4 regions of the Bacillus sp. Marseille-P3661 genome follow, and region 2 is predicted to be linked to each of the others. Evidence: predicted binding sites of a transcription regulator. Region 2 holds the regulator's gene; each other region holds the start of a gene.
The links. The regulator Rex, encoded in region 2, represses fermentation and respiration genes when NADH is low (regulators of the CRP and FNR family bind a similar motif). The targets are predictions, from matches to a motif close to TTGTGAAATATTTCACAA.
Positions count from the first base shown of each region.

Region 1 (3,218 bases), on a different contig from region 2:
ATGAACCTCTTAGTGCTAGTAAAATGATAGAAATACTTCCTGGTATAAGTAAGGCAGAGCCATAATAATAAGCTGTCTTTGGAAAAAAACCAACAATACCTACAAAAAAGAATACCAAGAACACGTTTGTTACTTCCCAAACAGGAGATAAATAGCGCTGGATCACGCGATGGATTATATGTTTCTTTCCGGCCCAATCACTGTACGTACTATAAAATCCTGCACCAAAATCAATTGATCCAACGATCAAATATCCGAATAAAAAAATCCCCAGTACTGTAATTCCGATTATTTCTAAATCCATTAATCCTCCCCCCCTATAGCCCTTTTTCTAATAACTCTTTTTCAGCAGGATTGTTTTTAAACATTCTTCGCAGAACAACAACACTTCCAACTCCTAAGATGATGTAAAGAATGATGAAAACAACCAGCATTGTGTCAACATGCGGAGAGGTTGTGGATCCTTCCACAGTTTTCATATAACCTCTTAAAACCCAGGGCTGTCTTCCTACTTCAGCAAATATCCAACCCAATTCAATTGCAATTAACGCCAACGGCCCACTTATCGTTGTAAAAAATAATAATAAGCGATTATACGCCCAACTTTTTCTAAATCGTTTCAATACAACATAAAGCATTGATATAGTTGTTAAGAGCACACCGATACAAACCATTAAGTCAAATAAATAGTGAATATACAACGGTGGAATTTCATCTTCGGCAAATTCATTAAGACCAATAACTTCACCCGTTGTTGTGCCATGAGCAAGTATACTTAGCGCATATGGAATCGTAAGCCCCTTCTCCACTTCGTTGTTTTCATTTAATACTCCAAATAGCACTAAAGGCGCTTCGCCTTCTGTTTCAAAATGCCACTCAGCTGCAGCAAGTTTTTCTGGCTGGTATTCGGCTAAGAACTTACCTGAAAGATCTCCCACAATCATTGTAGCGAGCGAAAATATAAACCCTGCAACTAAGGTTAAATGTAGAGCCTTTTTATAATAAACATGTTTCTTACCTTTAAATAATTGATAAGCTGCAATTGTGGCAAGAACAAACGCTGATGTCATATATGCCGACGTTAATACATGGGCAACCTTTGTGGGTGTGGCTGGATTAAACATTGCTAAAAGCGGTTGAATTCCTGTGATCACCCCATTCTGGATATCAAAGCCTTGAGGGGTGTTCATAAAAGCATTTACCATTGTAATAAATACGGCCGACATTGACGCACCTAATACAACTGGAATGATAAATAAGAAATGATGTATTGGCTTTTTAAACCGGTCCCATGTATAAATATATATACCGAGGAAAATTGCTTCAAAAAAGAACGCAAATGTTTCTAGGAATAATGGTAAACCAATCACCTGTCCCGCAACTTCCATAAACCTTGGCCAAAGTAAACTTAATTGAATTCCGATAGCTGTTCCGGTTACAACTCCTACAGCCACAGTAATAACAAACCCTCTCATCCAGCGACGAGCCAGCAGTAGATAATGCTGATCATTGTTTTTGATTCCAATCCAATGAGCTAGGGCAATCATTAAAGGTACGCCGACCCCAATGGTCGCATAAATAATATGGAAAGCTAATGTCAGTGCAGTTAACAGCCTGCTATACAAGGTTGCATCGTATTCAAGCATTTGTAATACCTCCAGTACTTATACTTTTAGCGAAAAAGACGACCAATTAGGGATAAAGACATTATCAATCCTACTGCCAAACAAACGATTAACAACCATTTCTCTTGTTTTTTTCCAGTGTTCATCCACTCTCACCCCGAATATTAGTTTGTGATTTTCTTCACATTACAATTATTATAATCGAGGTTTACACTATACAAATAGTGCAAATGTGACTAATTTATGACGATTTTCTATAAGGGGATCTTGATGAATAAGAGGGCAAGCGCCCTGCCCCGACAGGTCATTTGTATTTAATAATTTCCTAATCTAAAAAAAGCCCTATTGAATGATCAATGGGCTTGTTAGTAAATTTGTTAAATCTATATACAGAATTAAGTTAGCCTAGTTCGGTAACCATAAATAACATTGTAATTAAGCCAAAAATAAAGGCATACGTAGAAAAACGTTCATTACCGTCACCATGACTCTCTGGTATTAACTCCTTATATATAATAAATAACATTGCTCCAGCTGCAAAACTTAGTCCATATGGTACTAGTCCATCAACTTTGGCAGATAGCAAATATCCGATTATTGCCATAAAAATCTCAATAACGCCTGTCAATGTTGCAATTATTAATGCTTTCCACTTCGTTACATTTTGATTTACCAAGAACAGTGCGACTAAAAAACCTTCTGGTATATTTTGAAAGCCTATAGCAAATGCAATTAACGAACCCAATTCACCATTTCCCGACGCATAACTAACTCCGACTGATAGACCTTCTGGTATATTGTGAAGTGTAATAGCTGATATAATTAATGTTGTTTTTCTGTCAATTTCTAGATCAAATCGTGTATGCTTTAAATCAATATGTGGAATATTGCCTTCAAGAAAATTAAGGACGATTGTTCCAAATATTAAGCCAACCATTACTACAAATAAATTCGAGGTCTCCAGCGCTTCTGGTATTAAACTAAAAGTAGAAGCCGCAGTCATAATACCAGCCGTATAAGCTAATAGCATGTCTCTCCACTTATGAGTAACACCCTTTAAAAAAATAATGGGCACAGCACCAAGACCCGTTGAGAAAGCAGAAATGGCACTTCCTAAAATAGCATCTAACATATTTGCTCCTCCATCACAATAAAAAAACTTGTCGTGATTCCATTAAAAAGAATAATAAACATTATTATAGCAGTAAATTCAACAGAAGGCTCATTAAACTAATCAAATAAAAAAAGTAAGATCACGAATTTTATATAAAAAAATAGAGTGAGTTTCCCCACTCTTTATATAGTAATAAATTAAATTGTAGACGAAGAAGAAGATCCCTTTTCGACAGTTTCTTTTTCTTTTGAAAAAAACCAACCAATTAACGCAATTAATATGAGTACAACATAAAACGTTACTTTCCATTCCTTTGATTCTGCAAAGTGCTCAGGCAATACGGCAAGTGCTGGATGCGATAGCGTGTAAACGGCTAACTTAATCCCAACCCACCCTACGATAAAAAATGCTGCTAATTCTAATCCAGGTTTGCGATGTAATAAAGCTACAAAAACATTAGCGGCAAATCGCATGATAAC
Region 1 is NZ_LT965954.1:405,480-408,697, forward strand. Features, by position in the region: gene C1724_RS13000 (cytochrome d ubiquinol oxidase subunit II) at 1-304, opposite strand, end outside; gene C1724_RS13005 (cytochrome ubiquinol oxidase subunit I) at 318-1,646, opposite strand; gene C1724_RS13010 (ZIP family metal transporter) at 2,026-2,757, opposite strand; gene C1724_RS13015 (TerC family protein) at 2,937-3,218, opposite strand, start outside.
Region 1: the regulator Rex is predicted to act here: its motif matches at 1,795-1,812, upstream of C1724_RS13005 (cytochrome ubiquinol oxidase subunit I).

Region 2 (3,218 bases):
CTGAAACTGGATTCACCCAAAACACTAGAGTACCAATTAAAGTTATACTTTATCTTAAAAAGGAGATATTATATTGAAAACTAGATATTTATTAACGATACTTACATATATTCTCGTTCAATTTTCCGGCTATCTATTTGGTTTTAAATTGTTATTATCCATGGGAATGTCTAACGATTCTGCTCTAGCTATTTGGACTGTTATAAGCTTTACTGTTGGTTTAATAATAGTTATGATTCTATTAGTACCTGATATTAAACAACGGCATGATTCAAGAGAGCGCGTTTCCCGCCTAGTTGCTGCGCAATGGGCTATTGGCGGAGTCTTTTTAGCTTTTTTCGCGCAGTATGTGGCAGCTATTATTGAAACGTATGTCTTTGGAATCGAAGTTGGCTCTGAAAATACAGACATGTTAGTTGAAATTGCAAAAGCCACTCCAATTTTTATTATCGTTACTTCTATTGTCGGACCAATATTTGAAGAAATTATCTTCCGCCAAATTATTTTTGGTAGTCTTTATAAAAAATTCAATTTCTGGTTGGCGGCAATTTTTAGCTCAATCATTTTCGCTGTAGTGCACATGGACTTTGCTCATTTACTGGTATATACAGCTATGGGTTTCGTATTCTCTTATCTATATGTTAAGACAAAGAGAATTCTTGTCCCAATTGTTGCCCACGTTTCTATGAATACCTTCGTTGTTGTTATACGATTCGTATTCGCAGATGATCTCGAAAAACTACAGCAACAATATGACCAAATGCAAAGTTTCATTTCCTTACTAAATTTGTAAAAATTATCAAAAAATGTTCACTTTAATATAATTCGTCAATAGTTAATTATAATCCTTTTTATTTGTGCTTTTATTATTGGAGGTTTTTAAATGAAGACTACACCTTATACAATGGGACTAATCTATGCAGCTATGGGAGGATTATTTACCTTTCTAGCAGTTGAAAGCGTGGAGGAAACTATTTGGAACTTGACCACGGTCTTATTAATGCTCGTAGCTACCTTTGATTTCTCAGCTGCTATCCGGTTCTTCACCGTAAAAAGTAGATTACAGTCAAAAAAATAAAAATAACAAAACACCTGGCATGTTCACTAGTACCAGGTGTTTTAATTTATAAAAGCACTTTATCTAACCTTTATTCTTCCTCTTCTTCTTCATCATGTGATAATGGATAATGTTTTAAAAAATATATTAATGATTGCAGTTCGATCGCCAAATCAATATGGTGTATTCTTACTTCCTCCGGTACATTGATTCTTGCAGGAGTAAAGTTTAAAATACCCTTAATTCCAGAGTTAACGAGACGGTCTGTGATTTGTTGAGCAGCCGAAGCCGGAACAGTCAGGATAGCCACTTCAAACTCATTCTTAATTTTACTTTCTAAATCATCTAAATGAAAAACAGGCACTCCGCCTACTTCAGAACCTACTTTACTTCGATTTATATCAAACGCCATCTCAATGCTCGAATTATTGTTTTTTGTAAAATTATAATGTAAAAATGCTGTACCTAAATTACCAACACCGATTAAACAAACCTTAACAATTTCATCTTGATCAAGCGTTTGTCTAAAAAAAGATAATAAGTAGTTAACATTATAACCATAGCCCTTTTTACCCAGTGCACCAAAATATGAAAAATCCCGACGAATTGTAGCGGAATCCACCTTTACGGCATCGCTTAGTTCTTTTGATGAAACCCGCTGTTTTCCCGAGGCATGTAAGTTTTTTATAAAACGATAATACAAAGGTAAACGTTTTGCAGTAGCCTGAGGAATTTTGTTCTGATTTTGGTCGATATTCATATCATCCCTCCCACAGTTTTAGTTTCTCACTTAATCTATATTTTTTCTCTATGAAAATTACCGCTCTTTCCACCGGTTTTTTCTAATAAGTAAGTCGCCCCAATGATCATACCTTTATCAACTGCTTTACACATATCATATACGGTAAGTGCAGTCGCCGAAGCAGCAGTTAATGCCTCCATTTCGACACCCGTACTGCCTTTTGTTTTTACTGTTACTTCTATGTTCAATATGTAATCAGGTGCTTTTTCTTCCCATGAAAAAGAAATGTCAACACCCTTTAACATTAATGGATGACACATAGGAATCCAATCTGATGTATTCTTAGCAGCCATAATACCCGCAACTTGCGCAACTGCCAAAACATCGCCTTTTTTCATTTTATTTTCAATAATACTTGTATAGATCTCTTCGTTGACTTGAATGCTGGAATGCGCAATAGCCATACGGACGGTTTCATTTTTATCAGTAATATCTACCATTTTTGCTCTACCTTGCTCGTTGAAATGTGTAAAAGACATATTGATTGTCATCCCCTTATATGTGACTATACACTATTTTGAATGTTCTGTCGTTTATAAAATAAAGAAATTTCCAAGTGGTGATTTGTTGCCCGCTTCAGGCATTTTACGATAAACTAAAGGTTAATGCGATGAAGAGGTGAACGGACATGATTTTACTCCAAGTAAATCAAATAACGAAATATTATGGTGCTGATCCTATTTTATCTAATATCAAATTAGAAGTACAAGCAAAAGATAGAATTGCTCTTGTTGGAAGAAATGGAGCCGGAAAGTCTACTTTGCTTAAAATAATAGCAGGCCAATTATCATATGATTCAGGTGAATTGATTAAGCCGAAAGATTTAACAATTGGGTACCTTGCGCAGGATACAGGCCTCGAATCTAGTTTATCAATATGGGAAGAGATGATGACTGTATTCCAGCATTTAAAACAAAAAGAAACAAAGCTTAGAGAATTAGAAATGCAAATGGGTGACCCCGCTTATTTAAATGATACAGCTAAGTATGAAAAAGTATTAAAAGAATATGACGAATTACAAATTGCTTTTAAAGATGAAGGCGGTTATCAATATGAAGCAGATATTCGCACCGTATTACATGGATTAAATTTTACTAGCTTTAATTATAACACACCTATACAATCTTTAAGCGGTGGCCAGAAAACGAGATTGGCTTTAGGTAAACTTCTGCTCACTAAGCCAGATCTATTAATTTTGGATGAACCTACTAACCACTTAGATATTGAAACCATGACATGGCTTGAACAATATTTACAAGGTTATCCTGGAGCACTATTACTGGTTTCTCACGACCGCTATTTCCTAGATAAACTAGTAACAATCGTTTACGAAATTTCCCGATCAACCAGTCGGAAATT
Region 2 is NZ_LT965959.1:137,046-140,263, reverse strand. Features, by position in the region: gene C1724_RS24675 (CPBP family intramembrane glutamic endopeptidase) at 74-793, shown strand; gene C1724_RS24670 (YdiK family protein) at 884-1,078, shown strand; gene C1724_RS24665 (redox-sensing transcriptional repressor Rex) at 1,149-1,817, opposite strand; gene moaC (cyclic pyranopterin monophosphate synthase MoaC) at 1,853-2,338, opposite strand; gene C1724_RS24655 (ABC-F family ATP-binding cassette domain-containing protein) at 2,488-3,218, shown strand, end outside.

Region 3 (3,218 bases), on a different contig from region 2:
GTTTCAACGAACTTTTTATCATATTTTTCATTTTGGATTAAATAATTGATAATTGCATTCGCAATCGCCAAGTCACTTTGAGGTTTAAACACCATTAACTTGTCAGCAGTTTCACTTGTCCGTGATTCACGTGTTGTTAAATCGTAATGCTTAACATTTGTTCCGCTTAATTTACGCGCTGTTAAGCGAGAGTATAAAACTGGATGCATCTCTCCCATATTTGCTCCCCAAGTAACAAATACATCTGCTAAGTCTAAATCTTTATAGGATCCCATTGGTTCGTCAGATTGGAATGTAGTCATAAAACCTACAACTGCACTGGCCATACATAAACGCGCATTTGGATCAATATTATTATTCAACAGACCTGCTTTCCAAAACTTAACAGAAACATAGCCATCCATTATTGTTTGTTGTCCTGAACCCCAGAATGCAATGGACTTTGGATCCTTTTCCCAGTTTTCTTTCAGCTTTTTCGATACTATTTCTAGAGCTTCCTCCCATGAAGCTTCGCGAAATCCTTCCATCGTTCCTTTTTTACTATTATCTTCACGAATTAACGGTTTTGTTAGACGGTCTTTTCCAAATAGGATTTTAGCAACATAGTAACCTTTAATACAATTTAACCCACGACTTGACCGGTTATCTGGATCGCCTTTAGCAGCAACAACTTTCCCATTTTTCGTTCCAACAAGAACTCCACACCCTGTACCACAAAAACGACATACTGTACTTTTCCATTCTTCCGGTTCAATACTCTCTACCTGTTGTACTGCTATTTCTTCTTCTGGTGCCGGTGCATTGGATTTTTTAGAAGAACATCCAGCGGCAGCAAGCGCTGCAGAAATGGCTGTTGCTTTTAGCAAACTTCGTCTTGTTAAATTCATTGCTAATCCTCCCTTTATCCTATCGGATTAAAATTTATGAAAAAACAACATCAAACTCTAAAATAGTTCCTGAACCTCACGAGGCTTTATCTTTATAGGCAGAGGGTTGTCCATTACGCAACGTTGCACACAGATTCCACATCCTACGCATTTTTCCGGATTTATTACCGGTGCAAATATAGCATGAGTATTGTCACCTGGCCTTAAATGGTATTTAATCATAATCGCTTCATCAATAAGTGGACATACTCGATAACAAACTTCGCAACGCATACCCTGATATGCAATACACGTTTTCTCATTTATAACAGCAATCCCCATTTTGACATCTTCTTTTTTTTCAATTCCAGATAAAGCCTCAGTTGGACAAACAGCTACGCATGGAAAGTCAGCACAAAGCATGCAAGGTATATCTCTAGCATCAATATAAGGGGTACCTAATCCAAGACCAAAATCTTCTTTCCCCATTTTGATACTATCGTAAGGACATGCTAGATTACATTTTCCACAGCGGACGCATAGTGCAAGAAACTCGTCTTCATCTACAGCTCCTGGGGGACGTAAAGCAGATTTGCTGCCAGGTTTCATCATGTTAAGTAACTCATAGGCAGCGAAACCACCAATTAATACCCTGAGTAGGCTTAGTCCTTTCATACCACTCCCCGCTCCCTTAGATATTAAAATCCACACAAGTTTTTGAAAACTTAGATCTATGTAGTATTCAAATTCTTGTTGTAAACAGTGTTTAAAAGATCGATCTTTAATTGAGAGTATATTCCAAGCAACTCTTTAAGAAGTGTGATAAATGTCACATATTAAACCGTTATATAATGACACTTTTGTGACTAAGATCACTTTCCTTTTTTAATAAAATGAAAAAATAGACATAAAAAAAAACACAAGGAGTTCCTTGTGTTTTTTGAGGTCTTTGGTAGCTACGGAGGTCTAAAGATTATTAAAGACCTTATTAGCTTTTATTTTCAATAATTTTATCTTTTTCATCTACTGAATCATCCTTAGTTAATTCGCGTGCAGAATTTTTAAACTCTCTTAAGGTTTGACCAGTAGCCTTCCCGATTTCAGGTAGTTTTTTTGGTCCAAAAACAATAAGTGCTAATAGTAAAATGAGGATCAACCCTGGAATACCAATATTTGTTAACATTGTTTCATCCTCCCGAACGTACTTGATAACAGTTTCTATGATGCAACGCCATTTTATCAAAAACTTCTAATTTTAACAGTGATATTTTTCACAATAATAGTGACAATATGTTGAAATTCAATTCAATATAAATGGTTTCTTTTACGAAAATATCAGGTATATGAAGTACAAAATAAACCTAATATTAACCACCAATATATGACATTTCAATTTTACTTTTTCTTTTTGAGTTATTTACCGTATGTTCTTTACGTTCATCAGAATAACGATCCTTCCTATATGTCCATTGATGACTAACTGATTTTAATAGCAGTTCATCTGTAACTCCGTCTCTGATAAGTTTTCGAAGATCAAATCCTTTTTCTGCAAATAAACATGTATATAATTTACCATCAGCAGAAAGCCTTGCTCTTGTACAAGAAGAACAGAAGGAATCTGTAACAGATGAAATAACTCCAAACTCTGCGTCAGAATCAAGATAGCGGTATCTACTAGCAACCTCACCAAAGTAATTTGGATCAATAGGTTCAACTGGGATTTCTGCAGCTATCTTTTCTACTATGTCCTTTTTTGAAACTACTTGTTCTAAATTCCAACCATTGGTATTTCCTACATCCATAAATTCAATGAATCTCAAAGTAATGTTTTTCTCTTTAAAAAAGCGTGCCATAGGCAAGATTTGATCATCATTCATACCTTTTTTTACAACCATATTAATTTTAATAAACAAACCAGCATCCTGGGCGGCCTCAATCCCTTTTAAAACGGCTTTCACTTGAACATTTCGACCATTTATACTTCCAAACAGCTTATCGTTAAGCGCGTCAAGACTTATATTCACACGATTTAATCCCGCTTTTTTCAAGGCAACAGCATGTTTCGGAAGATGCACTCCGTTTGTCGTTAACGCAATATCATTTATACCCTCTATTGAATTTAACCTTTCGATTAATGTTGGTAAGTCCTTGCGAAGAAGGGGTTCTCCACCTGTTAAACGGATCTTTTCAACACCTAATTGCGCAAATGCTCTTGTTAGTCGATCTATTTCGTCAAATGAGAGTAATTCCTGTTGTGGAAGAAAAGCATAATCTTCTCCAAAAACTTCAGCAGGCATACAATAATTACAGCGAAAATTACATTGATCTATAACAGAAATTCTTAAATCTCTT
Region 3 is NZ_LT965953.1:1,065,428-1,068,645, reverse strand. Features, by position in the region: gene napA (nitrate reductase catalytic subunit NapA) at 1-887, opposite strand, end outside; gene C1724_RS04990 (4Fe-4S dicluster domain-containing protein) at 945-1,541, opposite strand; gene tatA (twin-arginine translocase TatA/TatE family subunit) at 1,855-2,049, opposite strand; gene moaA (GTP 3',8-cyclase MoaA) at 2,234-3,218, opposite strand, start outside.
Region 3: the regulator Rex is predicted to act here: its motif matches at 1,684-1,701, upstream of C1724_RS04990 (4Fe-4S dicluster domain-containing protein).

Region 4 (3,218 bases), on a different contig from region 2:
ATTGAGAGCCTGCGAATGCTAGTAAACTATAAAATATAAAGGAAAATGGCAATTTTATATTTGTTTCTGTTTTAGAAAGACCCGCTAGTCCATTCATGGTGTCACCTCCGACAGCTAAAGATTAACTTATGCTCTTATGATAACCATTTTCATTTGATAATTAAGTGATATAAATCACGAATTAAACAAAATGTTCGAAATGAAGGGTACTTGAATATTATGGAAGGGTATTTCATAAAAAAAAGCCAACCAATGGTTGACTTTAGCTAAAATAATTGATCTTTTAATTTTTCGATTTCTATAATATATAGACCTTCTGAATTTGTATTGAGCAGTTCTTTCTTTTTAAGTTGATTTAAAGTTCTACTGACTGTTTCTCGTGAACTTCCAATCATATTAGCTAATTCCCGATTTGTAAAGGGAGTAGTAATTAATAATTTTTTTTCATCACCATTAATCGGAACTCCGTGGTCATGACTTAAACGTAGAAGTAGTTTTATGATTTGTTCATAAGTATTAGATAATATTTGTTCTTCAAGGCGTTCTTGGAGATCGATTATTTTTTCTCCCATAACTCTGAATAATTTAATACTTACCTCTGGATATTTAACAAGAATTTGTTCGAAATTAGCAATTGGTATGACAACTATACTAGATGGTTCTAATACTTCTGCATGTGCCGGAAATTCACCTTTACGGAAAAAGCCAACATGTGGAAACATATCACCGTCTTTTAATACAGAAACAATTTGTTCCTTGCCGTTAAAATCCGTTTTGTAGATTTTAACTTTCCCACTATGAATGAAAAATACACGATCAAGTGGATCCCCCTGCATAAAAACATGTGTCCTTGGTTCAAAAGTTCTTGTTTGGGAGATATCAATAATGGGTTGTAACTCATCATCGGTTAATTCTTTAAAAATTGTAAAACTATGGAGCAGCTTTGTAATTGAAATTGATGACATTTTATTCCACCCTTTTATATATCGTTATTTCCGTACTATATATGTTTATATATTTGAATGTATTTAATTATATTGTATCAAATCTCATACAGGTTGAAAAAACAAAAAAACATAATAACTGATAATACAACATTTATTAAATTTGAGTTATATATTTCTTACTATATTTGTATTTTCATATGTTAACTTTGATCTATTAATTAAGGTACAACTTTGTGAACACTCCATGATATGTGATATATGTCACATAATTAGCTTGTTGTTAACTGTAAAATGTATTCATAGTTTTACAGAGAAGGAGTGGATTCACGTGTTTAGTCGTGATTATCATAAAGATCCATTTATTGTTATATGGGAGTTAACAAGAGCTTGTCAGCTAAAATGTCTACACTGTCGCGCTGAGGCGCAATATAAACGCGATCCTCGCGAGTTATCGTTTGAAGAAGGAAAAAAACTAATAGATGATATATATGAAATGAATAATCCAATGTTAGTATTTACCGGTGGAGATCCACTGATGCGTGAGGATGTATACGATATTGCTGATTATGCGATAAAAAAAGGTGTTCGTGTATCCATGACACCAAGTGCAACACCCAATGTGACAAAAGAAGCAATAGAAAAAGCGAAGGAAGTTGGTCTTGCGCGTTGGGCCTTTAGTCTAGATGGACCAACAGCCGAGATACATGATCATTTTAGAGGTACGAACGGCTCATTTGATCTCACAATGAAAGCTATCAAATATTTACATGAACTGGAAATCCCGATTCAAATTAATACTGTCATCTCTCGTTATAATATTGATGTATTAGATGAAATGGCAAAGCTGATCGAAGAATTAGATTGTGTATTATGGAGTGTATTTTTCTTAGTACCAACGGGACGTGGCCAAGAATCAGACATGATTTCGCCAGTACAACATGAACAAGTTTTCACGTGGTTGTATAAATTGAGCAAACGAGTTAAATTTGATATTAAAACAACTGCAGCTCAACATTATCGAAGAGTGGTTATTCAGAACAAGATGAGAGAAAATCTTACAGATAACGACGGTATTAATTATGAAGATGCATTAATGCATGGTTCAACAGGTACAATTGATGGACTAGGTCGTGCACCAAAAGGTGTAAATGATGGAAATGGATTTGTATTTATTTCACATATTGGGGATGTCTATCCAAGTGGATTATTACCAGTAAAGGCTGGAAATATTAGAGAAACTCCAATAGCTGAAATTTATCGTCAATCACCCATTTTCAAGTCTTTACGTAACCCGGATATGTACAAAGGAAAGTGCGGCGTATGTGAATTTAGACATGTATGCGGCGGTTCAAGGTCTAGAGCGTATGCAATGACAGGTGATTATCTAGAAAGTGAACCATTCTGTGTATATATACCTAAAGCGTTAAGGAAGAAACAAGAACAAGTTTAAACAGCCTAGCAGGAATAATTTTAGGTCTAGCTCCTAAATTTCAAAATGCTTTCTATCATAATTAGTTATTATATAGTCGGCAGAAGGTAAACTGCCGACTTTTTATCGGTTAGAAAAATTTACTTCAGCTGAAGTGCTTTGAGGAGTGTGAAGCCAGGAAACTAGAAATATGATAAGTGGGTCTAAATGACAATCTAAGGACTGACGAAATATTGGTACTTGTAGAAATTTGGATATGTATTTCTAAATGATAAAATATATAGCAAGAGGTGAGGTTGATGAAATTATTGTTACCTAAACAGCATGGGGCATGGGCCATGTTAATTTTACCTTTTGTACTAGGAATGGTGATTGGCGGGCCAAGCTGGTTACACATATCATTATTTATTGGATGGTTAATGCTTTATTTAGCTACTTATCCTTTTATTATGCTCTTTAAAGGCAAGCAAAAAAAGTTACATCTAAAATGGACAGGGATTTATGGTGGGATTGCAATAGCATCATTAATTATCCCGGTTATTTATGTACCACAGCTTATTTATTTTGGACTAGCTATGGCACCGTTCTTCCTGATTAATATTTATTATGCGAAACGAAATCAGGAAAGGGCATTACTTAATGATTTTAGTGCGATTGCGGCATTTGGAATAGGTGGTGTTGCCAGTTATTATGTTGGACAAGGTATTATTTCAGAGCATGCAATATTAATTTGGGTTTGCTCACTATTATTCTTTATGGGCAGTGCATTTTTTGTGAAAACATTAATTAGAGAAAAGAAAAATCCAGCTTTTCGCTGGATTTCATGGGGTTTTCATTTAAGC
Region 4 is NZ_LT965954.1:610,716-613,933, reverse strand. Features, by position in the region: gene C1724_RS13970 (hypothetical protein) at 1-97, opposite strand, end outside; gene C1724_RS13965 (Crp/Fnr family transcriptional regulator) at 267-965, opposite strand; gene C1724_RS13960 (TIGR04053 family radical SAM/SPASM domain-containing protein) at 1,276-2,397, shown strand; gene C1724_RS13955 (YwiC-like family protein) at 2,676-3,218, shown strand, end outside.
Region 4: the regulator Rex is predicted to act here: its motif matches at 1,197-1,214, upstream of C1724_RS13960 (TIGR04053 family radical SAM/SPASM domain-containing protein).